Regions from separate parts of the Enterobacter cloacae complex sp. HYC003_NIDB genome, predicted to be linked through region 1. Evidence: riboswitches for the same ligand, from Rfam matches in the RefSeq annotation. Region 1 holds a riboswitch; each other region holds the start of a gene.
What was found. Region 1 has a riboswitch for thiamine pyrophosphate ahead of thiB (thiamine ABC transporter substrate binding subunit). Riboswitches for the same ligand answer to the same signal wherever they lie in the genome.

Region 1 (10,432 bases):
GCCTATCGCCACCGTCGGGCGTAACGTCGGCTTTGAAGATCAGCTCTATTTCTCTCGCGTGTTTAAGAAGTGCACCGGTGCCAGCCCGAGCGAATTCCGTGCGGGATGTGAATAATCGGTAAACATTCAGGTGAACTTCAGGCGCATCTTGTAAACTATTCAGACAATTGATGCCTTGACGCGGTGCAGGGCGCTAAGCAGAATCGCTGATTCGTTTTCTGACCGGAATAGTTATGCAGGCATTGCTGGAACATTTTATTACCCAGTCCGTTATGTATTCGCTCATCGCCGTGGCGCTGGTGGCGTTTCTGGAGTCGCTGGCGCTGGTCGGGCTGATCCTGCCCGGCACCGTGATGATGGCAGGGCTTGGGGCGCTTATCGGCAGCGGCGAGGTCAATTTCTGGCAGGCGTGGATGGCCGGTATCATCGGTTGTTTGCTGGGGGACTGGATCTCCTTCTGGCTGGGCTGGCGCTTTAAGAAGCCGCTGCACCGCTGGTCGTTCATGAAAAAAAACAAAGCGCTGCTGGATAAAACCGAGCACGCGCTGCACCAGCACAGCATGTTCACCATCCTCGTGGGGCGCTTTGTTGGCCCAACGCGCCCGCTGGTGCCGATGGTGGCCGGGATGCTGGATCTGCCCGTCGCGAAGTTTGTGGTGCCGAACATCATCGGCTGCGTCTTCTGGCCGCCGTTCTACTTCCTGCCGGGGATCCTGGCGGGCGCGGCCATCGATATTCCTGACGGTATGCAAAGCGGCGAGTTCAAGTGGCTGCTGCTGGGAACGGCGGTCCTGCTGTGGCTGGCGGTCTGGCTCTGCTGGCGCCTGTGGCGCAGCGCGAAAGCCAGTGTTGATCGCCTGACGCGCTATCTTCCGCGCACGCGCCTGCTCTGGCTGGCCCCGCTGACGCTGGGTGTGGCTGTCGTGGCGCTGGTGGCGCTGATTCGCCACCCGCTGATGCCGGTGTACGGTGAGATCCTGTTGAAGGTGGTGAGCCGTTAAGGTGTTTTCCCTCTCCCTGTGGGCTAAGGGTTCCCCACAAAATAATGCCTGCACAGACGGCCACCTCTCCCTTGAGGGAGAGGGCTGGGGTGAGGGGGAACATACGGCTCTGGTGGTCATTCCGTTCACTTTATGTTCCTTGCTACTCTGTCACGACATGACCGGTGAACGTGCCAGGGTGGCTCAGTCGCCACCACCCTGGCGACCCGGGCTTCCGGCGGAAAATCGCCGCTTCGCGGTACCTTCGGCTTATTCCTTCCGGCTTATCGGGGACGGGCGGAGGTAACATCCCTGTAAAGCCCGCCCTCTCGGCGCATCCCTGCGCCTCGCCCCGGCCTACAGGAAACGCCTCAGCGATTTACAGCCGTACCAGGGCATCGCTGAAAGCCCTCAGTTATTCTGAAGGCAACGTTATCGCTTTTGCTTTCAAATTACTGGGGATCCCTCTCCCTGTGGGAGAGGACCAGGGTGAGGGCATCAGACCTCACGAATACCTAAAAGTGAAGATGCCCCCGCCTTACCACTCAGAAGTTCTTCTGTTTCCCCATCCCACAAAATACGTCCCTCCGCGATCACCACCGATCGCGGCGCGATGCGTGCGGCATCTTCGATGCTATGCGAAACCATCAGCATCGTCAGTTGCTCGCGCTCGCAAACCTCCTCAACCAGCGAGAGCATCTCCTGACGCAGGGCCGGGTCGAGCGCCGAAAAGGGTTCGTCGAGCAGCAGCAGCGGCTGCTTGCGCACCAGACAGCGTGCCAGCGCCACGCGCTGGCGCTGGCCGCCGGAAAGCTCACCCGGTAGTCTGTTGATAAACGCAGCCAGGCCCATTTGTTCGGCGATCGCCTCCAGCGTCTGACGCTGCGCAACACTGAGTTTTAACCCCGGATCCATACCCAGCGCGATGTTCTGCCACACCGTAAGATGATTGAACAGATTATTTTCCTGGAACAGCATCGACACCGGGCGCGTAGCCGGCGGAGCGTAGGTATATTCGCCATTATCAATGACGATCGACCCGCTGGCAGGCTGCAAAAAACCGGCAATCAGATTGAGCAGAGTACTTTTTCCGGCCCCGCTAGGGCCAAGCACTGCGATTCGCTCTCCCTGACGAACGGAGAGGGTAAAACGCATTGGCAGGTGCTCATAAAGCCAGGTTACATCAGTCAGTTTTAACATCACGCCCCGGAAGTTTTTCGATAACGGTAAATAACGCAAAGCACAGCAGCAACAGGAGCAGCGCCGTGACGGCGCCGTCCTGGCTACGATAGGAGCCAATTTGCTGATAAAGCCAGAACGGCAGCGTGCGGAAATCCTCGTTGCCAAAGAGGGCCACAACGCCAAAATCGCCAATCGACAGCACGCAGGCAAACGCCAGCGCCTGAGCCAGCGGACGCTTTAGCGCGCGCAGTTCGACCACCTTCAGACGCTGCCAGCCCTGCATGCCCAGCGACTGACACAGCAAACTGTAGCGGCTGTTGACGTCGCGCATCGGGTTTTCCAGCACCTTGAGCGCGTAAGGGATAGCCATCAGCGCGTTGGTAAAAATGACGATGCCGTCGGCGCTTTCCGGCAGGCCGATGGTGCTGTTGAACAGTAAAAAGAATCCGGTCGCCAGCACAATACCCGGCATCGCCAGGATCAGCATACCCGTCAGTTCCAGCGCGTGTCCGGCTTTACGGGCATGACGCGCGTACAGCTCGCGGCTGCTCCAGAGCAGCATCATGGTCAGGATCACGCACAGCAGCCCGGCTGCCAGCGCGATGCGCAATGAGATCCACGTCGCCTGCCACAGGACAGGCTGTTGCAGTACCGACAACACATTGCGATTCAGGCCATCAACGATAACGGCCAGCAGCGGGGGCAGCAGAAGCAGGAGGGCCAGCGCGATCAGCATAAAATCCGCGACGCGGCTGTGCAGGCTGTCCTGCGGATCGCGCCAGCCTGTCAAGTGATTGCTGCCTGTGGGGATCGCTTTACTCAGCCGCTGGCTGAGTAACACCAGCGCCAGGCAGCAGACCATCTGCACCATCGCCAGCAGCGCGGCGCGGCCCGGATCGTAGTCGTAACTTAAGGCCTGATAGATCGCCAGCTCAATGGTGGTGGCCTGCGGCCCGCCGCCGAGAGAAAGCACGGTCGCGAAGCTGGCGAAGCAGAGCATAAAGATTAGCGCGGCCACCGGGGCAATCTGGCGTCGCAGCCACGGCCATTCGACAAAGCGGAAGAACGACCAGCCGCGCATGCCAAGCTGGGCGGCAATCTGACGCTGCTCTCCGGGAATGTTTTCCAGCGCCTGTAAAAAGAGACGCGTCGCCATCGGCATATTGAAAAAAATATGCGCCAGCAGAATGCCTTTCAGGCCGTAAGGGGAGAAGGTCCATTCCAGACCAAGCAGGTTGAAGAGGGATGCCAGCCAGCCCTGCCGACCGTAGACGCTCAGAATACCGAACACCGCCACCAGCACGGGCAGGATCAGCGTCATCGCGCACAGCCGCAGCAGGGCAAGCCTGCCGGGGAAACGTCTGCGATAGAGGGCGCGTGCAAGGAAAATGGCCGGGATCGTCGACAGCAGCGCGGAGAGAAACGCCTGCCAGAAGGAGAAACGGATGACGTGCCAGAGATAGCTGTCGTGCCAGAGGGCGAGCAGATCGCTCTCTGGCGCGTTAAACCACAGCGCAAGGAATGCACCCAGACTGACGACCACCATCAGTATGGCGGCGAGCAGCCCGGGAACTAACCAGCCGGGGATCAGCGGCTGACGGCGCGTTGCCATTCACTAATCCATGCGGCGCGCTGGGCGGCAACCTGCTGCGGCGTAAATTCCAGTGAGGTTTGCGGCTTGTTTAGCTGCTCAAAGCCTGCCGGCAGCGCAACGTCAGTGACCGGGTACATCCAGTTTCCTGTCGGAATAGCATTCTGGAATGCCGGGGAGACCATAAATTTCAGGAATTTTTCGGCAAGCTCCGGCTGTTTGCTCGCGGCGGTGCGGGCGGCCACTTCCACCTGCAAATAATGCCCTTCAGCAAAGTTCGCGGCGGCGTAGTTATCCTTCTTCTCGGCGATAATGTGGTAGGCCGGAGAGGTAGTGTAGCTCAGCACCAGATCGCTTTCGCCTTTCAGGAACAGGCCGTAGGCTTCGCTCCAGCCTTTGGTGACGGTAACGGTTTTCGCGGCCAGCTTCTGCCACGCTTCCGGCGTTTTATCCCCGTAGACTTTCTGCATCCACAATAGCAGCCCCAGACCCGGGGTGCTGGTACGCGGATCTTCATAAATTACGCGCCATTTCTGGTCACTTTCGACCAGCTCTTTCAGGCTTTTGGGCGGATTCTTCAGCTTGTTTTTATCGTAGACAAACGCAAAGTAGCCGTAATCAAAGGGAACGAAGGTGTCGTTTTTCCAGCCGCCCGGTACGTTGACGGCATCTGACGCCACACCGCTTTTGGCGAACAGTCTGGTTTGGGTGGCGGCTTCCAGCAGGTTGTTATCCAGCCCGAGCACCACGTCGGCTTTGCTGTTTTTGCCTTCCATGCGCAGACGGTTGAGCAGCGAGACGCCATCTTCCAGCGCCACGAATTTCAGCTCGCAGTTGCAGTCGGCTTCAAAGGCTTTTTTTACCACCGGGCCGGGGCCCCAGTCGGCGGAGAAGGAGTCGTAGGTGTAGACCGTCAGAACGGGCTTAGCAAAAACAGGCAGCGCAAACAGCGCCAGCAGAGGAAGAACGTTTTTTAACACTTTGCACCTCAGGGTTGAGTGGCAAAGGATTTTGAGAGACAGCCTCAAATCCCTTCGCCGGCGTTATCCGGATCAGGTTCGACGGGTATTATCTCAGCGCACATCAGTGATGCAGCACCCCGTTGAGAACGGCGCTATTGTAATGATTTGGTGAATATTACGAAAGCGTTATGGCTCCGGCGGCGCAAACCAGGCGGATTTAAAATCAAACCAGCCGAGGGTATTCATCCGCAGGCCGCGCATGCTGCGCTGCCCCTGGATCAGCAGCCAGTGGTGAATCAGCGGTACGATCGTCTGCCCGGTCAGTAATTCCTGACACCAGGCGGCCAGATCCATTTCTCCCGCCCGCCACCGCGCGGCGTCCTGCTGCCAGTCCCGGTTGATACAGTGCTGAATCAGGGGCACCTCGTACAGGTGAGAAAAGAGCGAGAAATCAAGCGGCAGCGTAAAGTTTGCGCTGTTGAGCCAGATATCGCTGATGACGTCTCCGCGATGCCATTCATCATAATCGACTTCCTGAATCGCCAGCGTCACGCCTTCGGCTGCCAGCAGCGTGCTCATGATCCTCGCCAGAAAACGGTGCTCAATGTGATCGCGATAGTAGCTGAGGGTGATGATCTCCAGTCCGGCAGGCTTTTCACTGCGGACGGGCTGCGCATGGTGCCAGCGTGGGAGCAGGCCATAGGCCGGGAACCACCAGGTCTGGTATTGCTCCTCTGCGTGATAAATCAGGTTAGCGGGCGCCAGAATATGGCTTATCCACCTGCGGACGTCGTGGTTTGCCCCGCGATGGCTGCGGCCATCAAAGAGCAGGTAGTAGCAGCCCTCCTCCAGGCGGCTTTCGAACGCCTTTTCACCGGCTGTTGGCCCTTCCAGGGTCAGGCCTGCGCTCAGCTCTTCGTTGAGATCCGGTAACACCCAGACGTTCACTTCGTCGATCAACGCCCTATAGCCAAAGTAATCATCAAAGGCGCGGATCTTCAGTTGATTACTGTTGTTCCGTGAAACGGAGTAGGGGCCCGTACCAATCGGCTGGCTGGAAAAATTGTTCAGGGATCGCCACTCGGCAGGCAGGATCATTGATGGCACGTAGCCCAGAAGCCACGGAAGCCATTTGTCCGGCTGCGAAAGCTCAATATCCAGCGTCCAGGCCGTTGGGGAGTGGATCCGCGTGATATGCGAATAGAGCGGCAGCGTGCGGGCGCGCTCTAAAGAGGCGATAACGTCGCGCATCTCCAGCTCGCGTCCATGGTGGAAATGAATGCCGGGGCGTAGAAAGAAGCGCCAGTGCAGCGGAGACACCTGTTGCCAGTGATGGGCAATATCCGCTTCCAGTTCCCCGTTTTCCTCATTTATCCGCGTCAGGCCGCTGAAAATCTGCCGGGCCATGTGGGTTTCAGAGCGACGTAACGCCGTACCGGGCAACAGATTTTTCATTGGGCGGTAGTAAAGTACCCGCAGAATGTGGCGTCCCTGACGAAAGCTGCGTCCCAGATGCGAGACCAGCATCTGGCGCACGGCGGCTTTGTCGCCCACCAGCTGGACCAGCTGATCGATGCGGTCCTGCTCCAGCAGATCCTCCGCTCGCTGTTGCTGTAACGCCAGGCCGGTATAAAGGAAAGTCAGGCGCGAACGCTTGCCGCGTCCGGCTTCGGCCTCCCAGTTTAGCCAGCCCTGCTGCTGCATGGTATTAAGGAGCGTGCGCATATGACGCCGGGAGCAGTTGAGGAGCTCGGCCAGCTCGTTCAGCGTGGTCTCCTGCGATTGCCCCTCGCAGCACTGCCAGAGGCGGATAAATTGTTGTTGCAGACGACCGGAAGGCATAAAAGGGGAACTCCTGACAAAAAATCAGCAATTTATTAATCCCTATATTAAGCCAATAATCCTTTTCGATGAAGCGAGGAGGTAAATTATGAAGAGGTCTACCGCACGTCAGTTTTATCAGCACTATTTTTCAGCGACAAAGGGAGTGTCCTGGCTGGCCCGCCAGTGCGCAGAGCAGCGGCTGAGAATACTGGAAGATCTGATGCAGTGGGACGTTACGAAACCGACCTCTTCTCGCTAACTCGCCTCGATCATGTGTGACTGAGTATTGGTGCTAATCACCTGCCAGCAAAATGTTTTTTGCTGGCTTTTTTCGTTTACTATTTCACCCAATTTCGATTCGCTTTCATAAGGACTTGCGCATGCTCTGGTTGATGACGATGGGGCGACGCCTGAATGGCGTGTACGCCGCTTTTATGCTGGTGGCCTTCATGATGGGCGTGGCCGGCGCGCTACAGGCGCCGACGTTGAGCCTGTTTCTCAGCCGCGAGGTGGGGGCGCAGCCGTTTTGGGTGGGTCTGTTCTACACCGTCAACGCCATTGCCGGGATCCTCGTCAGCCTGTGGCTGGCGAAACGATCCGACAGCCAGGGCGATCGCCGTAAGCTGATCCTCTTTTGTTGCGCCATGGCCGTGGGCAACGCGCTGCTGTTTGCCTTCAACCGCCATTACCTGACGCTCATTACCTGCGGCGTGCTGCTGGCCTCTCTGGCGAACACCGCGATGCCGCAACTGTTCGCCCTGGCCCGGGAGTACGCCGACAGCTCGGCGAGGGAAGTGGTGATGTTCAGCTCGGTGATGCGTGCGCAGCTCTCTCTCGCGTGGGTCATCGGTCCGCCGCTGGCGTTTATGCTGGCGCTGAACTACGGCTTCACCACCATGTTTTCCATCGCGGCGGGGATTTTTGTCATCAGCCTGGCGCTGATAGCCTTTGCGCTGCCATCGGTGGCGCGCGTAGAGCAGGTGACGGACAAGCCCATCACGCAGGTGAGCGGCTGGCAGGATAAAAACGTCCGCATGTTGTTTATCGCCTCCACGCTGATGTGGACCTGCAACACCATGTACATTATTGATATGCCGCTGTGGATCAGCAGCGATCTGGGACTGCCCGACAAGCTGGCGGGTATTCTGATGGGCACCGCTGCCGGGCTGGAGATCCCGGCGATGATTCTGGCGGGTTACTACGTCAAACGTTTCGGAAAGCGTCGGATGATGGTCGTCGCCGTGGCGGCCGGGGTACTGTTCTACGCGGGGCTGAACCTGTTCCATTCGCGTGAAGCCTTGCTGGCGTTACAGCTGTTTAACGCGGTATTTATCGGCATCGTTGCCGGGATAGGCATGCTCTGGTTCCAGGATTTAATGCCGGGGCGCGCAGGCTCCGCGACCACGCTGTTTACCAACAGTATCTCTACCGGCGTGATTCTGGCAGGGGTAATTCAGGGGGCGCTGTCGCAAAGCTATGGGCATGCATCCGTGTACTGGGTGATCGCAGCGATTTCGCTTGTCACGCTGATACTGACGTGCCGGGTAAAAGACGTTTGATTCTGGAAGGCGGCTTCACGAAATGAAACGATTTTCTGACAGGCGCCGAGAAGGCGCATAGAGTGCGTGGCGGGTGCTTGAGGCTGTTTGCCTCAGGCTTTCGCAAGAGGCAAACAGTGGAGAGTCCCACATCAAAAAACTGATGGGGAGACAAACTTCACAACGATCATTGCGAGGTTAGTCTCTTCATTGCCGAAAAGCAATAAGGAGGCTGGAATGCCAAAACGTACTCTGCTGTTAGGTTTGTTTCTGATCTGTACGACGCTGTTGATCTTCACCTGGATGGTGCGCGACTCGCTGTGTGAGCTGCACTTCAGACAGGAGAAAACAGAGCTGGCGGCAGTGTTGGCTTACGAAGCAAAACGTTAGCAGTATTGGCGGGGAGTTTTCCCCGCCTCTCCAGAGTGGTTGAGCCTCAACGCACCCTTATCAATGGCCCGCGCCCTGCGGGCCATTGCCTTTAACCCATAAACGCAGGCTGTTTTTTCTCGTAAGCGGAGATAGCCTCTTCGTGTTGCAGCGTCAGGCCAATGCTATCCAGACCGTTCAGCATGCAGTGGCGGCGGAACGCATCAATGCTGAAGCTGTAGATCTTATCCCCTGCTTTCACCACTTCCGCTTCCAGATCCACCTCAAACGAAATCCCCGGATTCGCCTGCACCAGCGCAAACAGTTCATCGACCTGTTCGTCACTCAGCGTCACCGGCAGCAGCTGGTTGTTGAAGCTGTTGCCGTAGAAGATATCCGCGAAGCTCGGGGCGATAACCACCTTAAAGCCGTAGTCGGTTAATGCCCAGGGCGCATGTTCACGCGACGATCCGCAGCCAAAGTTTTCCCGCGCCAGCAGAATGGAAGCCCCTTTGTATTCCGGAAAGTTCAGGACGAATTCCGGGTTCGGCACTTCGCCTTTATCGTCGAGGAAACGCCAGTCGTTGAACAGATGCGCACCAAAACCCGTGCGCGTCACTTTCTGCAAAAACTGCTTAGGAATGATCGCGTCAGTATCGACGTTAGCGGCGTCCAGAGGGACAACCCGGCCCGTATGTTGGGTAAATTTCTCTGCCATGATTGTCTCCTTATTTCAGGCTGCGAATATCGGCGAAATGACCGGTGACTGCCGCAGCGGCGGCCATTGCCGGGCTGACCAGGTGGGTGCGCCCACCGCGGCCCTGACGGCCTTCAAAGTTACGGTTGCTGGTGGAGGCACAGCGGTCGCCCGGATTCAGGCGGTCGTTGTTCATGGCCAGACACATGGAGCAGCCGGGCAGGCGCCACTCGAAGCCTGCTTCAATAAAGATCTTATCCAGACCCTCCGCTTCCGCCTGGGCTTTCACCGGCCCGGAGCCCGGCACAACCAGCGCCTGCACGCCCGGCGCCACTTTGCGGCCTTTAGCAATTTCTGCCGCTGCGCGTAAATCTTCAATACGGGAGTTGGTACAGGAGCCGATGAACACTTTATCAATGCTCACGTCGGTCAACGGCACGCCGGGCTTCAGCCCCATATAGGCCAGCGCTTTTTCCGCACTGGCACGTTCGACCGGATCGGCAAAGGAGGCCAGGTCAGGAATGCTGTCGTTGACGGAAATCACCTGGCCCGGGTTGGTGCCCCAGGTGACCTGCGGGGCGATCTCTTCCGCCTGTAACGTCACAACGGTATCAAAAATTGCCCCCTCGTCCGTTTTCAGGGTTTTCCAGTACGCTACCGCGTCGTCAAAATTCTGACCTTTCGGCGCATGCAGACGCCCCTTCACATAGTTGAAAGTGGTTTCGTCTGGGGCCACCAGGCCTGCTTTGGCGCCCATCTCAATGGCCATGTTGCACAGGGTCATACGACCTTCCATGCTCAGCGCCTGGATAGCGTCGCCGCAGAATTCCACGACGTGACCGGTGCCGCCTGCGCTGCCGGTTTTGCCGATAATCGCCAGCACGATATCTTTCGCGGTGATACCCGGCGCGGCTTTACCCTTCACTTCAATCTTCATGGTTTTGGCGCGGCCCTGCTTCAGGGTCTGCGTCGCCAGAACGTGTTCAACTTCAGAGGTCCCAATCCCGAACGCCAGGGCGCCAAATGCGCCGTGCGTCGCGGTGTGGGAGTCGCCGCAGACGATGGTCATGCCCGGCAGAGTAATACCCTGCTCAGGCCCCATTACGTGGACGATACCCTGATAGGGGTGGTTCAGATCGTACAGCTCCACGCCAAACTCGTTACAGTTCTTAATCAGCTCCTGCATCTGGATACGCGCCATCTCGCCAGATGCATTGATGTCTTTGGTCTGGGTGGAAACGTTGTGATCCATCGTGGCAAAGGTTTTACCCGGCTGACGCACCGGGCGC
Region 2 (10,432 bases), 2.4 Mb from region 1:
TCCGTCATGTCCTGGGTTAACGAGCAATATGACATCGTCATCATTGATACACCGCCGGTCCTGGCCGTCACCGATGCCGCGCTGGTCGCCAGAGCAGCCGGAACAACGCTAATGGTTGCCCGTTTCGATAAAACCAGCGTGAAAGAGATGGAGAATACCGTTAAACGGTTACAGCACGTCGGCGTGAAGGTCAGCGGCACAATCCTCAACGATATTGTTAAATCCGCAGCGCTGTATTACAGCTCGGGGTACAGCCAGTATGAATACGGTTATGCTTCGAGGAAAAAAGGGGAAAGGCGTTAGCGCGGGAAAAACAATCCCTCTCCCGGGTGGGAGAGGGATAAGTATTACTTCGCCATCACTTCCTGCGCGGTACGCTCAACCAGAGACAGCAGGATTTTTACGTCCTCCAGCGTCACGGTTGGGTTCAGCAGGGTCAGCTTCAGGCAGGTGATACCGTTATGCTCGGTCACACCGACGTTTGCACGGCCAGACTCCAGCAGCGCATCGCCAATTTTCTGGTTCAGCAGGGCAATACCGGCGTCATCCATCTGCGCCTGCGGACGGAATCGGAACAGCACGCTTGCCAGCTGGGGTTGCATCACCAGTTCCAGAGCAGACTGCTCTTTCACGTAAGCCGCAACCTGCTGTGCCAGCGTCACGCCGTGATCGATGATTGCCGCGTATTGCTCCTGACCCAGCGCTTCCAGGCTCATCCACAGTTTCAGCGCGTCGAAACGGCGCGTGGTTTGCAGAGATTTGGAGACCAGGTTAGGTACACCCGCTTCTTCATCGAACTCAGAGTTCAGATAGGCCGCCTGATAGCGCATCAGTTCATAGTGACGCGCTTCTTTCAGCAGGAACGCACCGCAGCTGATGGTCTGGAAGAACTGCTTGTGGAAGTCCAGGGTGACGGAATCCACGAGCTCGATACCGTCCAGGTAGTGACGATACTGCTCAGACATCAGCAGCGCGCCGCCCCAGGCCGCATCAACGTGCACCCAGATATTCTGTTTCGCAGCCAGCTCAGCAATAGCACGCAGCGGATCGATAGCACCCGCATCGGTCGTACCGGCCGTGGCCACAATCGCCAGGATCTGCTCGCCGTTCGCGTTGCACTGTTCGATTTTCGCCGCCAGATCGGTGAGATCCATGCGGGAGAATTCGTCAGTTTTCACCTGCACCACGGACTGGTAGCCCAGACCCATCAGCGCCATGTTTTTCTGCACGGAGAAGTGGGCATTTTCCGAACACAGCACGCGGATCTTACGCAGATCGCCTGTCAGACCGTCCTGCTGAACCGAGTGGCCCTGACGCGCAAAGAACGCGTCACGCGCCAGCATCAGCCCCATCAGGTTACTCTGGGTGCCGCCGCTGGTGAAGACGCCTGCGTCGCCAGCCTGATAACCCACGCGGGTACGCAGCCATTCGATCAGTTTGATCTCAATGATGGTTGCGGACGGGCTTTGATCCCAGGAGTCCATACTCTGGTTACTGGCGTTGATCAGCACTTCCGCCGCCTGGCTAACCACCAGGCTTGGGCAGTGCAGGTGCGCCACGCACTGCGGGTGATGAACGGACAAACTGTCTTTCAGGAAGAACTCCACGGCGCGTTCGATCGCCGCTTCGTTGCCCAGCCCTTTCGGGTTGAAATCCAGCTTAATACGGTCGCGCAGCTCTGCGACCGTTTTGCCCTGGTACATCTCAGGCTGTTTCAGCCACTGCATCACAGCCTGAGTGCTTTGTTCAATCGCCTGCTGGTAAGCTTCAATGCTCTGCGCAGAGGAGAACAAAATTGGGTTTGAATCAGACATCGTATTCAACAACTCCTGTTATGCCGGGCTAACGCCCGCAGCAAGCAGTGCCTGCTCGAATTTATCCAGGAAGACTTTCAGCTCGTCATCGCTGATAAGCAGAGAAGGCAGCAGACGCAGAACGATACCGTTACGGCCGCCACGCTCCAGAATCAGGCCGGCTTCGAAGCATTTCTTCTGGATCAGTGCAGACAGCTCGCCATCGCCCGGGAAGCAACCCATGTGATCGGCGGCTTCATGTGGCTTAACGATTTCAATACCGATCATCATGCCCAGACCGCGAACGTGGCCGATCACCGGATAGCGTTTCGCCATCTCTTTCAGCTGGCCTTTCAGCCATTCGCCCTGTGCGGCTACTTTGCCCGCGATGTTCTGGTCTTTCAGGATCTTCAGCGTGGTCAGACCGGTAGCCATCGCCAGCTGGTTGCCGCGGAAAGTACCGGTATGGTGACCTGGCGCCCATGCATCGAACTGCTTTTTGATACCGAGCACGGCCAGCGGCAGACCGCCACCGACTGCTTTAGACATCACGATGATGTCTGGCTCAATGCCAGCGTGTTCGAAGGCAAAGAATTTACCGGTACGGGCAAAGCCAGCCTGGACTTCGTCGAGGATCAGCAGGATACCGTGTTCCTGAGTGACTTTACGGATGCGCTGCAACCACTCAACAGGCGCCGGGTTCACGCCACCTTCACCCTGAACGGCTTCGAGGATCACCGCGGCAGGTTTACGCACGCCGCTTTCGACGTCGTTAATCAGATTTTCGAAGTAGTAGGTCAGCGCCTTCACGCCCGCTTCACCACCGATACCCAGTGGGCAACGATACTCGTGTGGGTAAGGCATGAACTGGACTTCTGGCATCATACCGTCAACCGCTTCTTTCGGAGACAGGTTGCCGGTGACGGACAGTGCGCCGTGGGTCATACCGTGGTAACCACCAGAGAAACTGATGATACCGCTACGACCGGTCACTTTTTTCGCCAGCTTCAGCGCCGCTTCAACGGCATCAGCCCCGGACGGGCCAGTGAATTGCAGGCAGTACTCTTTGCCCTGACCAGGCAACAGAGAGAGCAGGTATTCTGAAAACGCGTCTTTCAACGGCGTGGTCAGATCCAGGGTATGTAACGGCAAGCCGCTGGTAATGACATTTTGGATGCTTTTCAGCACATCAGGATGATTGTGTCCAAGCGCGAGGGTGCCTGCGCCTGCTAAACAGTCAAGGTATTCTTTATTATCTGCATCGGTGATCCACACGCCTTCTGCTTTCGTAATCGCTAAAGGCAATTTGCGCGGATAACTCCTGACGTTAGATTCAAATTCGGCCTGACGGGCCAGATAGGTTTCGTTGCTTTTGTGGGCATCTACGGTGTCAATACGGACTTTATCCGTCATCATATCACTCCTACAACCGCCGCTTCGTTATGAGCAACGATTGAATAAAAAGTTAAAAAACAGATGGGGCCTGAAAAAAACGCCGCCAATATAGAGCCTTTTGTCACCGGGCTCAATGGTTAATTTGCTTACTGTTTTGTGACACAGGGCACAGGGCAGGGAAGATCGCCGTTTGTATGGGGGAGATTGCACTTTATGCTAAATAAAAACAGCAGCTTACGTATGATTTATCCGCATTGTAAAATCAGACAAAAGAGTGTGACAAATCGTGCGATTGTCAGGTGAAAAGGAGGCAGTGAGCCTCCTTACGCTGTTTATTTCTGGCTAACGCGTAAAATACCGTGTTCACGTCCCTTCGTTTTATTCCACGACGCGTCCGTAATACCGTTTTCATCCAGGCTTAGCGATATCACAAAACCATTACCACGGATCTCATAGAAATTCGCATTCAGACGTTTAACGCTGGCTTTTTTGCCGTTTACGGTGGCGCTAAAGAAGCCGTTAGAAAGCGTGGCGTTAACCGTATCCGACGAGAACGAGGCTTCACGCAGGGGATCGTGAACGGATGTCGTTGGTTCGTGTTGTGCCGCATTTTCCGCTTTGGTTTTGCTGATATCGCAAGAGCCATCGCCAGCGCTAATTTGCGTGCATCCCGAACGCTCTAATTGCGCGCGATAATGGGCGTTTATGGCGTGCGCAGGCGTCACCACCACAGAGAAAAGTAACGCCAACAGCGTAAATTTAGTTTTCATAAATACCCTTAATTATGGTGGTGATGTTTTTGATTAGCGTCCGCCGCACGAGCGGCATTTGCATATGCAGCAGAGAGTGACGCATTGTTGATGCCTTGTTGCCTTTGTTGTTCAGAAAGATAGCAGGTATCGTAACTGACCCCTTTCGCAGTGCAATTTGCGATGCGTTGCTCAGGCGAGACACAACCTGTAAGCACGGCAGTACTTATGACTAATATCATTAATTTTTTCATTTTATCGCCTTAAAAACGACACAAATAATAAGAAACGTACATCATGCCGATCCAGATCCCGATTGAAATGAGCATCACGTACAGGGCAGCTGAAATAAAAATATGTTTGAGCATGTTCTGTTTAATGAATAAAAGTGTGACGTCGAATAGTTGTTAAGTTATACAAGTAATATTATAGAGGTTTTAGGCTTTTGATTTAAAAGCCAATACCGATGCCTGCACCCATAGCAAGATCGCTGTTTGTAGAATCACTTATACCAGCCTTGATTACAGCGTGTTCACCTGCATGGAAAGATGCTCCTGCGCTGATAGCTTGCTCATTCTTAAATGACCCCACACCGGCGGAGAACATTACAGATTGCTCTTTCTCTACTTGTGGCATGGAAGCGAGAGCGATAGCAGAGGCAACGCCGCTACGCGCTTCTTTCTTGTTCTCGTCAACTTCATTTTGCAGGCTTTTGAATTGAGCATTGCTTGAAGATTGTGCTTGGGCAAAAACATGTTGAGTGGCTTTCAGGTCAGCAGCTTGTGCCGCTGTTTGAGTATTGAGTAATTTAATTTTGTTGATAGTAGCTGTATCAACTTCTTTCTTCGTGATGATTGTTGTTACACCGTTTTTACCGTCTTTACCATCAGCACCATCTTTACCATCATTGCCTTTAGCTCCGGGTTTACCTTCAGCCCCGATAGCACCTGCTACACCCTGAATCCCTTGAGCACCTGCATCACCTTTTGCACCTTCTTTACCATCAATACCATCTTTCGGCACTGGTGCATTCTCAAGTGCAGTGATACGGGTATCGTTAATACTAATTAACCCGCTATTGATACGTGTTTGATCTGCCACGACAGCAATATTTTTTGCATTGTTGTCTGCGGTGATTTGAGCATTTCCAGCAGCAGCTAACGCAGTATGAGCGGTGCTATCAGCATCATTAGCGCTGATTTGAGCGGTAGTAATGCCGGTGCTTAACAAAGTTTTGTTAGCTTGCAGATCTGCATTGATGTTATTCACATTAGTAATCGTCTGGTTCAGTAATGACGTATTACCCGCTACGTTAGTATTAGTGGAATCAATTGAGGATTGCAGTTTTTCGCGATCGCCTTGCAGGTTGTAAATCTGGATAGCCTGGCGATTATTATCACTCTCAACAACATCTAAATCATATACACGGTTATCTGTACCATTAAGGTGAAAACCTGAAGCAGGGTTATTTTGATCATACAGAACAGCAGACGCAGCATTAGCATTATCAACGATACTGGCAAACAGAGTACCAATGACAGCGATTACTGCTTTGTTGAAGAATTTCATTTAAAAGGCTCACATCATTAGAAAGAAAAAATCACATTAGCGTTATGGCTTACGTTTGGTTGTGCAGAGCAAAACGGGTAAGTTTAAGTATTTAAGGGTTTTTGTATTTATTTAATTTCATTGCTGAACTATAGTTATTTTGCACCTAAAAATATTGATTTAAATCAAGATTTATTTGAATGATTAAAAGTGGATAAGGTACGTGTGTTTTATTTTTTTTCTATTAAAAACAAAAGGTTGCTGATGATTGTTTTAGTCTCTATATTTAACTTGATGATAAAAATGAAATTTTATTTCAATTTGATTTTAATGTTCTTTAAATGTACTCGTTTGTTAGTTTTGGGATATGATTTCATTTGAAAGCATTAGTGTGTGAAACTGAAAGTTTACATTGAATCAGTAAGTTTTGAGGTGGAAAAAAACCAGAAAAGTATCAGGAGAACGTAACGTAAGTTTTAAATGGGAGGGTGTTGGAAAAGCTGGGCGTCTGGTGTGCAGAATGATGATCAGGCGAAGGGTTCTCTTTTTCATAATTGTTGAGATAGTTGCTGTCAGTATTATGTGGCTATATATGTTGTACCTGGTGAGATTCAGAACAGGGGAGTTAAAGAAGACATTCTTTATATAGTTTGCGGATTTCAGGTGTAATACCTGCTTTGATAAAACGAAACATCTTGCGCCCTGCCTATGGCCACGGTTACACTAAGTACCTACATATTCTTTTTATGTAACTGATTGTATTGTAATTTATTTGACTCGGGGTGCCCTTCTTTGTGAAGGCTGAGAAATACCCGTATTACCTGATCTGGATAATGCCAGCGTAGGGAAGTCAGATGCCTACCCGGTCATCGCTTCTTCACGCACGGCAGGAGCGAAACCATGCAGCCTGACCTGCTCGACTCACACGTTTTACATCAATTCCGAACCCGTTCCCCGCTCACGCACTGTATGACCAACGATGTCGTGCAGACCTTCACCGCCAACGTTTTGCTCGCGCTGGGTGCTTCCCCGGCAATGGTGATCGAAGCCGAGGAAGCGGAACAGTTTGCCGCGCTTGCCGATGCTCTGCTCATCAACGTGGGTACACTCACCGCGCCGCGCGCCCAGTCGATGCGTCGGGCCATTGAGAGCGCGGTAGCCGCGGGTACGCCCTGGGTTCTGGATCCGGTTGCGGTTGGCGCGCTGGCGTACCGCACCCGATTTTGCCAGCAAATATTGTCCCTTAAACCTGCGGCCATTCGTGGAAACGCCTCCGAAATCCTCGCCCTTGCCGGAATGAGTGCGGGCGGGCGCGGGGTTGATTCCACCGATACGGCGGCGAGCGCGTTGACCGCTGCGCAGACGCTCGCCCGTCAGACCCATGCCGTTGTGGTCGTCACAGGAGAAGTGGATCACATCACTGATGGTCAGCGAACCCGTACGGTCGCGGGCGGCGACCCGCTGATGACCCGCGTGGTGGGAACAGGCTGTGCGCTCTCGGCGGTCGTCGCCGCCTGCTGTTCGCTGCCTGGCGACAGGCTTGATAATGCGACGGCAGCCTGCGGCTTTATGAAGCGCGCAGGGTCAGCTGCACTGACTCACAGCCGGGGCCCCGGCAGCTTTGCCCCGGCGTTTCTGGATGCGCTTTACGCGCTGGAGGAGCTGGTATGACACGCATTAATGCCTTGACTATTGCGGGAACCGATCCCAGCGGCGGAGCGGGGATCCAGGCAGACCTGAAAACCTTCTCTGCGCTCGGCGCTTACGGATGCTCGGTTATCACCGCGCTGGTGGCGCAAAACACGCGCGGTGTACAGTCGGTATATCGTATTGAGCCGGATTTTGTCGCCGCACAGCTGGATTCGGTATTCAGCGATGTACGCATCGACACCACCAAAATCGGCATGCTTGCAGAGGCGGACATTGTTGAAGCGGTCGCTGAACGTCTCAAACGTTATCAGATAAAAAACGTGGTGCTCGATACCGTGATGCTGGCCAAAAGCGGCGATCCGTTGCTCTCCGCCTCTGCCGTCGACACCCTGCGTAAAAAGCTGCTGCCGCAGGTGGCGCTGATCACGCCAAACCTCCCTGAAGCCGCCGCGCTGCTGGATGCGTCACACGCGCAAAACGAACGTGAGATGAAAGAGCAGGGCAATGCGCTGCTGGCGATGGGATGCAGCGCGGTGCTGATGAAAGGCGGTCATCTTGATGATGCAGAAAGCCCGGACTGGCTCTTCACCCGCGATGGCGCTCAACGTTTCACCGCCCCGCGGGTACAGACCAAAAACACCCACGGCACGGGATGTACGCTCTCGGCGGCGCTGGCGGCGCTGCGTCCCCGAAACGCGAACTGGGCGGATACGGTGCAGGAGGCGAAGATCTGGCTCTCGTGCGCGCTGGCAAAAGCCGATTCTCTGGAAGTGGGTCACGGTATTGGGCCGGTTCACCATTTTCATGCATGGTGGTAAGCCGTATACTGGCATAAAACCTTATGCCAGAGAAAAACAGAGATGGAACAAGCGCATACCCGGTTAATTGCTCAACTCAAGGAACGAATTGCCGCACCGGACAACACGCCGTTGTACCTGAAATTTGCCGAAACGGTTAAAAACGCGGTACGCAGCGGCGTGCTCGCGCACGGTAATATTTTGCCGGGCGAGCGCGATCTGAGCCAGCTGGCCGGTGTGTCGCGCATTACGGTGCGTAAAGCGATGCAGGCGCTGGAAGAGGCCGGCGTCGTCACCCGCGCGCGTGGATACGGTACGCAAATCAACAATATCTTTGAATATTCGCTAAAAGAGGCGCGCGGGTTTTCTCAGCAGGTGGTGCTGCGGGGCAAAACGCCCAACACGCTGTGGGTTAATAAACGCGTCGTGAAATGTCCGGAGGAGATCGCCCGTCACCTTTCCCTTGCGCCGGACAGCGATGTATTTCTGCTTAAGCGCATCCGCTACGTGGATGACGATGCGGTATCAATAGAGGAGTCCTGGGTACCGGTAGGATTAATCCCCAATCCGGACGACATCGGCGTCTCGCTTTACGATTACTTCCGCAGCCAGAATATCTTTCCGCAGCGCACCCGTTCCCGCGTCAGCGCCCGGATGCCGGACAGCGAGTTTCAGGCGCATATCAAGATGGACGATAAGATACCGGTGCTGGTGATCAAGCAAGTCGCGCTCGATCAACAGCACCGGCCAATTGAGTACAGCATCAGCTACTGCCGCAGCGACCTATACGTCTTTGTGTGCGAGGAGTAGGGCCTCGCGCGTGGGGGCGCAGTCGCCACCGCGATGGCTGACTACCCAGGCGGCTACGGCATTGCCAAGCTGCACCGCCTCTGGCAGTGACCATCCCGCGGCCAGCCCGGCAAGGGTACCTCCCGCATGGCTGTCACCCGCGCCGATGGTATCGACCACGGTAGCAGGAAACGCCGGAACGTGTCCGGAAGCGTCACCGTCGTACCAGACCGCCCCGTCTTTATCATGGCGTACGATCAGCGCAGCGCCAAACCTCTGCTGCCACCGTGTGCCGAGCTCTTCCACGTTTACGCCAAGCCATTCGGCGGCAAGTTCCGCCTCCTGACGATTGAGCGAGACGATTGGTTTGCAGGCCATGATCCGCGCCATCAGCGGGTCGGGAATATCCGCGATGCGCGGACCGAAATCGATAAAGAGCGTCGCATCCTGAAGACTTTCCAGCCAGGCCGTCAGCAGCTCACCGCTGGGGGACGCCAGCTGGTAGCCGGACAAAGAGATCAGGCTCCCTGCCGGCACGCTTAACCCGTCCAGCCAGCGCTGCTGCCACTGGTTCTCCACGCCGCTAAACGACATAAAGGTCCGTTCACCGTCAGGCTCCACCAGCGCCAGGCACCAGCCGTTATCGCCCGTTTCCGCTTCCACGGCGCTGTGCAGATCCTGCTTCGCCATGGCGTTACGGATAATATCGGCCCACACGCCGTGGCCGACGGGAAGGGCGTTTTGCGCAGCAATGCCGAGCCGCTTCAGGGCGATGGCGATATTCAGCGCGCAGCCGCCAATATTCACTCCCTGTTGCTTCAGCTCGATATCACACCCGCGCCAGGGCAGGGCGTAGGCGTCGGCAATCACGTCGATGACCGCCGCGCCGAGTACCGTTACGGGGCGCGTGGCGTGGAGGGTTTCGAGACGGCGGGCAAAAGCACTCATACGCCCTCCCTTTGCTCCCGGAAGTGCAGCAGTTTTTCGCAGTAGTGGCTGAAATCGAGCCGGTTTACGGCATCAAGTTCGTTTTTGAGTGCCGGATCAATGGCCTGTACACCGTGCAGCGCACCGCAGATGGCCGTTGCCATCGCGCCGATAGTGTCAGTATCACCGCCCAGGTTGGCGCATAACACCGCGCAGCGGTTCGGATCGGTGCCCGCGAGTTCGACCATCGCAATCGCCGCCGGAACGGACTCAAGGGTGCTCGTGCCCGCGCCAATAAGCTGATAGATCTGCTCGCTGGCGGACTCGGTACCGTTGGCTTCGCGCACGGTTTTCAGGGCCAGCTCAATACGAGCGGAAAGCGATGCGCTGAAGGTGGTCGTGTTCTCCTCCTGCGCCGCACGGGCAATACCCGGCAGGGCATCGGCGATGTGATGCCAGCGCTCGCCGTCGATAGCGCGTGAAACCGCCCAGGCGATCACCACCGCACCGGCGATGGCGAGATCCGATTTATGGGTCGGGCTGGAGGCTAACGCAACCTGTTCCACAAAGTGCGCCAGACGCGTGGCTGGCAGGAGGCATCCCAGCGGGGAGGCGCGCATCGCCGCCCCGTTGGTGACGCCGTTGTTTTCCAGCTGGCTCACCGGCTTGCCGTCACGGATGGCGTTCAGGGCAATTTTGGAGGTCGGGCCGAGCACATTCTTATTGAACGCGTCAAAATCCAGCGCCCAGTCCAGAATATGCTTACCGATAACGTCAGGGTTAA
Region 3 (10,432 bases), 490 kb from region 1:
CGGGCCTGAAAATTTTCGGCCCAACGGAAGGGGCTGCGCAGCTGGAAGGCTCAAAAGCCTTCACCAAAGATTTTCTCGCGCGTCATAACATCCCGACGGCGGAATATCAGAACTTCACCGAGGTAGAGCCTGCTCTGGCTTACCTGCGTGAAAAAGGCGCGCCGATTGTGATCAAAGCCGACGGCCTGGCTGCCGGGAAAGGCGTTATCGTGGCGATGACCCTCGAAGAAGCGGAAGCCGCCGTGCAGGATATGCTGGCGGGTAACGCCTTTGGCGACGCGGGCCACCGCATCGTAATTGAAGAGTTCCTCGACGGCGAAGAAGCGAGCTTTATCGTGATGGTTGACGGCGAGCACGTTCTGCCGATGGCGACCAGCCAGGATCACAAGCGCGTAGGCAATGCCGACACGGGGCCAAACACCGGCGGGATGGGAGCTTACTCCCCTGCTCCGGTGGTCACTGACGAAGTACACCAGCGCACCATGGACCGCATCATCTGGCCAACCGTGAAGGGGATGGCTGCGGAAGGCAATACCTACACCGGTTTCCTTTACGCAGGCCTGATGATCGACAAGCAGGGTAACCCGAAGGTGATTGAATTCAACTGCCGCTTCGGCGATCCGGAAACCCAGCCGATCATGCTGCGCATGAAGTCCGATCTGGTTGATCTGTGTCTGGCGGCGTGCGAAGGCAAGCTGGACGAGAAAACTTCCGAGTGGGACGAGCGTGCCTCTTTAGGTGTGGTGATTGCTGCGGGTGGCTATCCGGGTAGCTACAACACCGGAGATGAGATCCACGGCCTGCCGCTGGAAGAGATTGACGGTGCGAAGGTGTTCCACGCCGGTACAAAGCTCTCTGACGACGACCGCGTGCTCACCAACGGCGGTCGCGTGCTGTGTGCGACCGCGCTGGGCCAGACCGTGGCAGAGGCGCAGAAGCGCGCCTATGCGCTGATGGCGGATATTCACTGGAATGGCAGCTTCAGCCGCCAGGATATCGGCTATCGTGCCATTGCGCGGGAGCAGGGAGAGTAATTTCACACCCTCACCCTAACCCTCTCCCACAGGGAGAGGGGATTTACGTCAGAAACTCTTCTCTGTCGGCTGCCAGGTGCAGAAATCTTCATTCGCCACCAGCAACAGCTGAGAGCCTTCCGGCGCTTCCAGCCATGCCACACTCACCTCCACAGATGAATGCCGCTGACGACGCTGAATGTGTTCGGTTGCCCAGGATTCAAGCTCAGGCTTCACCGTCTGCCCTTCGCAGGTGGTCACCGTGCCGTCGGCATGCCAGCGCCCCTGGCGCAGCACCACGCGGCCCTGACGCAGCGCATCGCTGGTCTGGCGGAGTTGTTCAGCACGGTAGCGGTAGAGGGCGACCTGATCGCTGGAAAGCTGCTGTTTCAGTCCATTGACCTCATGCTGCATAAAGCTCAGCTCGCCGTGGTCGTCGAAACGCACCTTCACGTGTTCGGGAGTCTTACTGTAGATATTCAGTTCAATGAGCGACAGCGCATCGCCCTGCCAGCGGTATTCTGCGGTCGAGGTGTTGCCGTTATGCCACGGGCTGAATGCGGTGAGCATATGGACTTCATCGCTGGAATCTTTGCGCCAGATCCTGACCGCACCCTGGTTGTCAGCATAGCCGCTGGCGGTAAACGGGGGGAGTGAGGAATCATGGCTACAGGCAGACAGCAACAGTACGCCTGCCAGCGCGAGTGTTCCACGCCAGAATGACAAAAGGGGCGTTGCCGCCCCTTCGTTAAAACTGTTCACTGCCACGCGTCTTACTTAACTGCGTCTTTCAGTGCTTTACCAGAAACAAATGCCGGCACGTTAGCTGCGGCGATTTTGATTTCTTTACCGGTCTGCGGGTTGCGGCCAGTACGCTCAGCGCGGTGGTTCACTTTGAAGGTACCGAAACCAACCAGTTGTACAGCATCGCCTTCTTTCAGAGACTCAGTAATAGCAGCCAGGGTAGATTCCAGAGCAGCTTTAGCCTGCACTTTAGACAGATCAGCCTTGTCCGCAATTACATCAATCAGTTGAGTCTTGTTCATAAGTTATCCTTTCAATGTGTTTATCGCTTGCTAAGCATCGAGTGCGACGAAAATGCCAAAAAAGCACTCTCCTGCATACACGCACCGATAGCCACTTTTTTTCGCCCCCCAAATGTAGACCAGACGGGGGGCGAAAGGGAAGAGTCGAGGAGTGACAAAACAGGCGTTAAATCACGTTTTGTTGTCTCATTGGTTAAAAATTATACCAATATTGCTCTCACCAGCCTCGCGAAGGTCCGCGCGAAGCCCTTTGATCAGCTCAATATCACGTTCTTCACACTCCGCCAGCAGACGGAAAATTTCCCACTGAATATCCCATTCCTGTTCAACCGCCGGGTTAGCACGCAGCTCCTCGTCGGTCATTTCACGGCCTTCCTGGGTCATTTCCAGCATCGCAACGGTGGTAATGGATGCCTTACTGACTTCAATGGCGTGTTCCAGGGTTTCACCGCTCAGACGGGAGTGGATCAGCTCGCTCAACGCCACACAGGCATCAATGGCCGGGTAGACGCCATACAGGTCGAAATCATCCGCAGCCGGAATAGCCTCTTCCAGCTTTTCGAGCTGAGAGTCAAAATTTACCTTCGCATCTTTGACCGTCAGCGTCTCCCAGATTAAATCCAGGATACGACGATAAATCTGGCCTTCGCCAAACGCCGTCTGCTTGCAGAACGCGGCATAGTTGGGATACATGCGCTCGCACAGGCAAGCCATAAACGTCACGTGCTGCCAGCTTTCCAGCTTCTCAAGGCGCAGATGAATCGGGTTTTGTAACATGATGATGTCTCGAATCGAAAATTAGCCGCAGTTTACCTGAATCACGGCTGAATTTCCTGCCAACGAATGAATGCCGGACGTGAAGAGGCCACGGCGTCAGCCCAGCGGGTTGGCTCAGGTAAACGGTAGCCCTTCATACAGCGTTGCACCCACGCCAGTGCGCTATCCATGCTGACCCGATGCCCGGTGGCGATAAACAACGGGTTGCAGCGCGCTTTACTGCGCCAGACCCACGCCAGCTGCTCGCCTTTATGGATAAGCGGCGCCAGTGCGCCCGGTTCGGCAGAGAGCGGCTCAAACGCGCCGCACAGGCGTTTTTTCGCTACGCCGATGGTCGGCACGTCCACCAGCAGACCAAAGTGGCTGGCGACGCCTAAGCGACGCGGATGGGAGATACCATGCCCATCAACAAACAGTAGATCGGGTTTTTGCGAGAGTTGCTCCCACGCGGCCAGCAGCGCGGGATATTCGCGGAAGGAGAGAAAGCCGGGGATATAGGGCATGGTGGTGGCGATACGCGCCACTTTGTACTCCACCAGCTCCAGCGAAGGGTATTTCAGCACCACCATCGCCGCTCGCGTCACTTCACCACCCTGCTCAAATCCGACGTCCGCCCCGCCAATGTACCGCGGAGGGTCCGTATCCAGACGATCCTCGCGGATCACTGATGAAGCCAGTTCGATTTGCTGAGCGCGTAGCGACGCGAGATCCATAACCACTCCTTACTTATGATACTGGGCAGAAAGCCGATGCACCGCCTCCACAAATACGCCAGCGTGTTCTGGCGGTACATCCTGATGAATACCGTGACCGAGGTTGAAGACGTGGCCTTCGCCCTGGCCGAAACCAGACAGTATAGTCGACACTTCTTCTTCGATACGGGCAGGCTGCGCATAGAGCATGGACGGATCCATGTTGCCCTGGAGCGCCACTTTGTCCCCCACGCGACGGCGCGCATCGGCAATATCGGTGGTCCAGTCGAGGCCCAGCGCGTCGCAGCCGGTGGCCGCCATCGCTTCCAGCCACTGACCGCCGCCTTTGGTAAACAGCGTCACCGGCACGCGACGGCCTTCGTTTTCACGCAGCAGGCCATCGACAATTTTGTGCATGTAGTACAGGGAGAACTGCTGATAATCACGTCCGGTCAGCACGCCGCCCCAGGTGTCGAAAATCATCACCGACTGCGCGCCCGCTTTAATCTGCGCGTTGAGATAGAGCGTGACGCTCTTCGCCAGCTTGTCGAGGAGGGCATGCAGGGCCAGCGGCTCGGCGTACATCATCTTTTTGATGACGGTAAAGGCTTTGCTGCTGCCGCCTTCCACCATGTAGGTGGCCAGCGTCCACGGACTACCGGAGAAGCCAATCAGCGGCACGTCGCCTTTCAGTTCGCGGCGAATGGTGCGCACGGCGTTCATCACATAGCCCAGCTCGCCTTCAGGATCGGGGATCGGCAGCTTATCAACGTCGGCTTTGCTTTTGATCGGAGAGGTAAAACGCGGCCCTTCTCCGGTTTCGAAATAGAGCCCAAGGCCCATCGCATCCGGAATGGTGAGAATGTCCGAAAAAAGAATGGCGGCATCGAGCGGGAAGCGGCGCAGCGGCTGGAGCGTCACTTCACAGGCCAGCTCGGCGTTTTTGCACAGCGACATAAAATCGCCTGCCTGCGCGCGCGTGGCTTTGTACTCTGGCAGATAGCGTCCCGCCTGGCGCATCATCCACACCGGGGTGACATCAACGGGCTGGCGCAGCAGCGCACGCAGATAACGATCGTTCTTCAGTTCGGTCATTTTGCAGTTCCTTATTGCGTCAGGCCGTCAGTGTAACACTACTCATACTCGGCCCGACACATTGCCACGGTATCTTCTATCAGGCGACGCGCCACCGTTCCCGGTGGGGGCAGCAGCGGTAAATCGTCGTAGCGATACCAGTTCGCCTCCAGCAGCTCTTTCTGATCGATAACAATCTCGCCGCTGTCGTATTCCGCCATAAACGCGGTCATCAGGGACATCGGGAACGGCCACGGCTGCGACGTCACATAGCGCAGGTTTTTCACCTTAATGCCGCTCTCCTCCATCACCTCGCGCGCCACCGCCTGTTCCAGCGTTTCGCCGACTTCCACGAACCCGGCGAGGACAGTGTGAATGCCGTTGCGATGGCGGGTATGCTGCGCCAGCAGGATGGAATCATCACGGCGGATGGCGACAATGATGCACGGTGCGATTTGCGGGTAGTAGCGTTCACGGCAGTGGCCGCAGAGCATTGCCCACTCGGTTTTGCTCGGGTGCATGGTGTGGCCGCAGTAGCCGCAGTATTTGTGCGAGCGGTAAAACTCCGCCAGCTGCACGCCGCGCCCCGCCAGCTGGAACAGGCCGACATCCCGATCCAACACCTGACGGACGGATCCCATATCCTGACGACGAGCCTGTTGGATCAACCATACCGGATCGCCCTGCCACTCGCCGATCCGCAGCGCCGGTTGGCCGACGAGATCGAAGATGTCTGCCGCACCGTAGGGTATCTCCCCACCGGGCAGCCATAATTTTTGTTCGTGACTGACGATCCACCAACCCAGATCTGATTTTTCAATAATACGATCCATATCTATTGCACTACCTTCGCTTCACTGACATGTTGTTAGCATTATGGTTACATTTTGGATAAGCAGATCCCATTCTAAACCTTATGGAGTCGACCATGTTAAACCAGCTGGAAAGCCTGACTGAGCGCGTTGGAGGAAGTAACACCCTGGTGGATCGCTGGCTACATGTGCGCAAGCATCTACTCGTGGCGTATTACAATCTGGTTGGTCTTAAGCCTGGCAAAGAATCCTTTATGCGGCTGAATGAAAAAGCGCTGGACGACTTCTGTCAGAGCCTGGTCGACTACCTCTCCGACGGCCATTTCAACCTTTATGAACGCATTATCCGCGAAATGGAAGGGACAACGCCGTATTTAGCGGCCAGCAAACTCTGTCCGCTGCTGGAAGCCAACACCCAGCAGATCATGGACTACTACGATTCCACGCTAGAGAACGCTATCGATCACGATAACTATCTTGAGTTTCAGCAGGCGCTTTCCGACCTTGGCGAAGCGCTGGAAGAGCGATTCACGCTGGAAGACAAGCTCATCGCCCTCGTGCTGGACAACAACCTGAATATCAGCACCAGCGATAACGTTGCGCGTCCTGCTTGAGTTCTTAATCGTTAACGAGTAATTTACAACCATTCGCCCCTCTCACGAGGGGGATTTTTCTTGTCGGAGTGCCCAGTGTGAAAGCACGGGCTGAGACCGTTAATTCGGGATCCGCGGAACCTGATCAGGTTAATACCTGCGAAGGGAACAAGAGTCACACTGCTGTTGTATCGCCCCTGAGGCGATCTTCTCTTGCTTCATCCGTCGTCTGACAAGCCATGTCCTTCACATCTGGAATGAGCTATGTCTACTGCAAAACTGACCCGCCGCGAACAGCGCGAACACGCCCAACGCTTCATCGACACCCTGGAAGGCACCGCTTTCCCGAACTCGAAACGCATCTACATTTCCGGCTCACAGGCTGATATCCGCGTGCCGATGCGCGAAATCCAGCTCAGCCCGACGCTTATCGGCGGCAGCAAAGAAAACCCGCAGTTTGAAGACAACGAAGCCGTGCCGGTATACGACACCTCCGGCCCGTACGGCGACCCTTCTGTTGCTATCAACGTACAGCAGGGTCTGGCAAAACTGCGCCAGCCGTGGATTGACGCCCGTAACGACTGCGAAGAACTGAGCGTGCGCAGCTCGGCGTATACCAACGCGCGCCTGGCCGACGACGGTCTGGACGAGCTGCGCTTTACCGGCCTGCTGACGCCGAAACGCGCTAAAGCGGGCAAATGCGTCACCCAGCTGCACTACGCGCGCCAGGGTATCGTCACGCCGGAGATGGAGTTCATCGCCATCCGCGAAAACATGGGCCGCGAGCGCATCCGCAGCGAAGTGCTGCGCCACCAGCATCCTGGTGAAGGGTTTGGCGCTCGCCTGCCGGAAAACATCACGCCGGAATTTGTGCGTGACGAAGTGGCCGCCGGGCGCGCCATTATCCCCGCCAACATCAACCACCCGGAATCCGAGCCGATGATTATCGGCCGCAACTTCCTGGTGAAGGTCAACGCCAACATCGGCAACTCAGCGGTGACGTCATCCATCGAAGAAGAGGTGGAAAAGCTGGTCTGGTCGACGCGCTGGGGCGCGGACACGGTGATGGACCTTTCCACGGGCCGCTATATTCACGAAACCCGCGAGTGGATCCTGCGTAACAGCCCGGTGCCGATTGGCACCGTCCCGATTTATCAGGCGCTGGAGAAGGTCAACGGCATCGCCGAAAACCTCACCTGGGAAGCGTTCCGCGACACGCTGCTGGAGCAGGCCGAGCAGGGCGTGGACTACTTCACCATCCACGCGGGCGTGCTGCTGCGCTACGTGCCGATGACGGCGAAACGTCTGACCGGTATCGTCTCACGCGGCGGTTCGATTATGGCTAAATGGTGCCTTTCCCATCATCAGGAAAACTTCCTCTACGAACACTTCCGCGAAATCTGCGAAATTTGCGCCGCGTACGACGTCTCCCTGTCGCTGGGCGACGGCCTGCGTCCTGGCTCCATCCGCGATGCTAACGACGAGGCGCAGTTTGCCGAGCTGCACACGCTGGGCGAGCTGACCAAAATCGCCTGGGAGTACGACGTGCAGGTGATGATTGAAGGCCCGGGCCATGTGCCGATGCAGATGATCCGTCGCAACATGACCGAAGAGCTGGAGCACTGCCACGAAGCACCGTTCTACACCCTGGGGCCGTTGACCACCGATATTGCGCCGGGCTACGACCACTTCACGTCAGGCATTGGCGCGGCGATGATCGGCTGGTTCGGCTGCGCCATGCTCTGCTACGTGACGCCGAAAGAGCACCTCGGGCTGCCAAACAAAGAGGACGTGAAGCAGGGGCTGATCACCTACAAGATTGCCGCCCACGCAGCGGATCTGGCGAAAGGCCATCCGGGCGCGCAAATTCGCGACAACGCCATGTCCAAAGCACGCTTTGAATTCCGCTGGGAAGACCAGTTTAACCTGGCCCTCGATCCGTTCACCGCCCGCGCCTATCACGACGAAACCCTGCCGCAGGAATCGGGCAAAGTTGCGCACTTCTGCTCCATGTGCGGACCTAAATTCTGCTCGATGAAAATCAGCCAGGAAGTACGCGATTACGCCGCCGCGCAGACCATTGAAGTCGGCATGGCGGACATGTCGGAAACCTTCCGCGCGAAAGGCGGCGAAATCTACCTCAAAAAAGAGGAGGCATAATGTACCAGCCTGATTTCCCCCCTGTCCCCTTCCGCTTAGGGCTTTACCCGGTGGTGGACAGCGTGGCGTGGATCGCCCGCCTGCTGGAAGCTGGCGTTCGCACCCTCCAGCTACGCATCAAGGATAAACGCGATGAAGAGGTGGAGGCCGACGTGATCGCCGCTATCGCGCTGGGACGTCGCTACCACGCCCGCCTGTTTATCAACGACTACTGGCGGCTGGCGGTTAAACACCAGGCGTACGGCGTGCATCTGGGACAGGAAGATCTGGAAACGACCGATCTCAACGCGATCCGTGACGCCGGTCTGCGGCTGGGCGTTTCTACCCACGATGATATGGAGATCGACGTGGCGCTGGCGGCCCGCCCCTCTTATATCGCGCTCGGGCACGTTTTCCCGACGCAAACCAAACAGATGCCGTCCGCTCCACAGGGTTTGACGCAGCTGGCGGCCCACGTTAAGCGCCTTGCCGATTACCCCACCGTCGCCATCGGCGGGATCAGCCTTGAACGTGCGCCCGCGGTGCTGGAGACCGGCGTCGGCAGTATCGCCGTCGTCAGCGCTATCACCCAGGCGGCAGACTGGCAGGCCGCCACCGCGCAGCTTTTACAACTGGCAGGAGCAGGTGATGAAAGATCGTGATTTTATGCGTTACAGCCGCCAGATCCTGCTGGAGGATATCGCCATCGAGGGGCAGCAAAAGCTGCTCGCCAGCCGGGTACTGATTGTCGGTCTGGGCGGATTAGGCACCCCCGCCGCGCTGTATCTGGCCGGCGCGGGCGTGGGCACGCTGGTGCTGGCCGATGACGACGAGGTACATCTCAGCAATCTGCAACGGCAAATTCTCTTTACGACAGAAGATATCAACCAGCCTAAAGCGCACGTTACGCGCCAGCGGCTGAACCAGCTTAACCCCGATATCGAACTGGTCGCACTCCAGACGCGGCTGAGCGGGGAAGATCTGCAACGCGAAGTGGCCCTTGCCGACGTGGTGCTGGACTGTACGGACAATATGGCGACACGTCAGGCCATCAACGCGGCCTGTGTTGCGCAGAACACGCCGCTGATCACCGCCAGCGCGGTCGGTTTCGGTGGGCAAATAATGGTGCTTACGCCGCCGTGGGCACAGGGCTGCTACCGCTGCCTGTGGCCGGACGAGGCTGAACCGGAGCGTAACTGCCGCACGGCAGGCATTCTGGGCCCGGTGGTGGGCGTGATGGGTACTCTTCAGGCGCTGGAGACCATCAAGTTGCTCAGCGGCATGGAGACAGAACGCAACACGCTGCGGCTGTTCGACGCCCGCTCCAGCGGCTGGCGTCATCTGGCGTTAAACCGTGCCAGCCACTGCCCGGTATGCGGAGGCCGCAATGCGCATTCTGTTTAACGATGAGCCGATGACGTGCGACGACGATCTCACCGTTGCCGCCCTGCTCGACACGCTGCGCCAGCTGAAGCCGGGAACGGCGCTGGCGCTCAATCAACAGATCCTGCCGCGCGAGCGGTGGGAACATCAGCAGGTCAATGAAGGCGACCAGATCCTGCTGTTTCAGGTTATCGCAGGGGGCTAAGATGTTACGTATTGCCGACAAAGTCTTTGATTCACATCTGTTTACCGGAACCGGAAAATTCGCCTCCCCGCAGCTGATGGTGGATGCCATTCGTGAAAGCGGCAGCCAGCTGGTGACGCTGGCGATGAAGCGCGTGGATTTGCGTCAGCACAACGATGCCATACTTGCGCCGTTACTGGAGGCAGGCGTGACGCTCTTACCGAATACCTCCGGTGCGAAAACGGCCGAGGAAGCAATTTTCGCTGCGCAACTGGCGCGGGAAGCGCTCGGCACCCGCTGGCTGAAGCTGGAAATTCACCCGGACGCCCGCTGGCTGTTGCCCGATCCGATCGAAACCCTGAAAGCGGCAGAGAAGCTGGTGCAGCAGGGATTCACCGTTCTGCCCTACTGTGGTGCCGACCCCGTGCTCTGTAAGCGTCTGGAAGAGGTCGGCTGCGCGGCCGTAATGCCGCTGGGCGCCCCCATTGGCTCCAACCAGGGGCTGGAGACCCGCGCGATGCTGGAAATCATTATTGAGCAGGCGACCGTGCCGGTGGTGGTGGATGCGGGCATCGGCGTACCCAGTCACGCCGCGCAGGCGCTGGAGATGGGGGCCGATGCGGTGCTGGTCAATACCGCGATTGCGGTGGCCGACGACCCGGTGATGATGGCGCGTGCGTTCCGCCTTGCCGTGGAGTCCGGTCTGCTGGCTCGGCAGT

Region 2: linked by a shared signal. The riboswitch ahead of thiM (hydroxyethylthiazole kinase) and the one ahead of thiB (thiamine ABC transporter substrate binding subunit) in region 1 are both predicted to bind thiamine pyrophosphate.
Region 3: linked by a shared signal. The riboswitch ahead of thiC (phosphomethylpyrimidine synthase ThiC) and the one ahead of thiB (thiamine ABC transporter substrate binding subunit) in region 1 are both predicted to bind thiamine pyrophosphate.

What each region holds. Positions count from the first base shown of each region.
Region 1 is NZ_CP114220.1:4,072,893-4,083,324, reverse strand. Features, by position in the region: gene araC (arabinose operon transcriptional regulator AraC) at 1-115, shown strand, start outside; gene O1722_RS19560 (DedA family protein) at 234-1,001, shown strand; gene thiQ (thiamine ABC transporter ATP-binding protein ThiQ) at 1,479-2,180, opposite strand; gene thiP (thiamine/thiamine pyrophosphate ABC transporter permease ThiP) at 2,164-3,774, opposite strand; gene thiB (thiamine ABC transporter substrate binding subunit) at 3,750-4,733, opposite strand; TPP riboswitch at 4,765-4,865, opposite strand; gene sgrR (HTH-type transcriptional regulator SgrR) at 4,902-6,557, opposite strand; gene sgrT (glucose uptake inhibitor SgrT) at 6,646-6,798, shown strand; gene O1722_RS19530 (sugar efflux transporter) at 6,920-8,098, shown strand; gene O1722_RS19525 (Hok/Gef family protein) at 8,315-8,467, shown strand; gene leuD (3-isopropylmalate dehydratase small subunit) at 8,559-9,164, opposite strand; gene leuC (3-isopropylmalate dehydratase large subunit) at 9,175-10,432, opposite strand, start outside.
Region 2 is NZ_CP114220.1:1,660,914-1,671,345, forward strand. Features, by position in the region: gene O1722_RS07845 (polysaccharide biosynthesis tyrosine autokinase) at 1-303, shown strand, start outside; gene O1722_RS07850 (pyridoxal phosphate-dependent decarboxylase family protein) at 348-1,814, opposite strand; gene O1722_RS07855 (diaminobutyrate--2-oxoglutarate transaminase) at 1,833-3,209, opposite strand; gene O1722_RS07860 (hypothetical protein) at 3,521-3,958, opposite strand; gene O1722_RS07865 (hypothetical protein) at 3,967-4,191, opposite strand; gene O1722_RS07870 (YadA C-terminal domain-containing protein) at 4,388-5,506, opposite strand; TPP riboswitch at 6,254-6,350, shown strand; gene thiM (hydroxyethylthiazole kinase) at 6,386-7,156, shown strand; gene thiD (bifunctional hydroxymethylpyrimidine kinase/phosphomethylpyrimidine kinase) at 7,153-7,953, shown strand; gene O1722_RS07885 (GntR family transcriptional regulator) at 7,996-8,742, shown strand; gene O1722_RS07890 (PfkB family carbohydrate kinase) at 8,716-9,669, opposite strand; gene O1722_RS07895 (ADP-ribosylglycohydrolase family protein) at 9,666-10,432, opposite strand, start outside.
Region 3 is NZ_CP114220.1:4,562,027-4,572,458, forward strand. Features, by position in the region: gene purD (phosphoribosylamine--glycine ligase) at 1-1,034, shown strand, start outside; gene O1722_RS21825 (DUF1481 domain-containing protein) at 1,083-1,775, opposite strand; gene hupA (nucleoid-associated protein HU-alpha) at 1,787-2,059, opposite strand; gene O1722_RS21835 (YjaG family protein) at 2,246-2,836, opposite strand; gene nfi (deoxyribonuclease V) at 2,878-3,549, opposite strand; gene hemE (uroporphyrinogen decarboxylase) at 3,559-4,623, opposite strand; gene nudC (NAD(+) diphosphatase) at 4,662-5,435, opposite strand; gene O1722_RS21855 (Rsd/AlgQ family anti-sigma factor) at 5,531-6,028, shown strand; TPP riboswitch at 6,083-6,192, shown strand; gene thiC (phosphomethylpyrimidine synthase ThiC) at 6,272-8,167, shown strand; gene thiE (thiamine phosphate synthase) at 8,167-8,808, shown strand; gene thiF (thiazole biosynthesis adenylyltransferase ThiF) at 8,795-9,550, shown strand; gene thiS (sulfur carrier protein ThiS) at 9,534-9,734, shown strand; gene thiG (thiazole synthase) at 9,736-10,432, shown strand, end outside.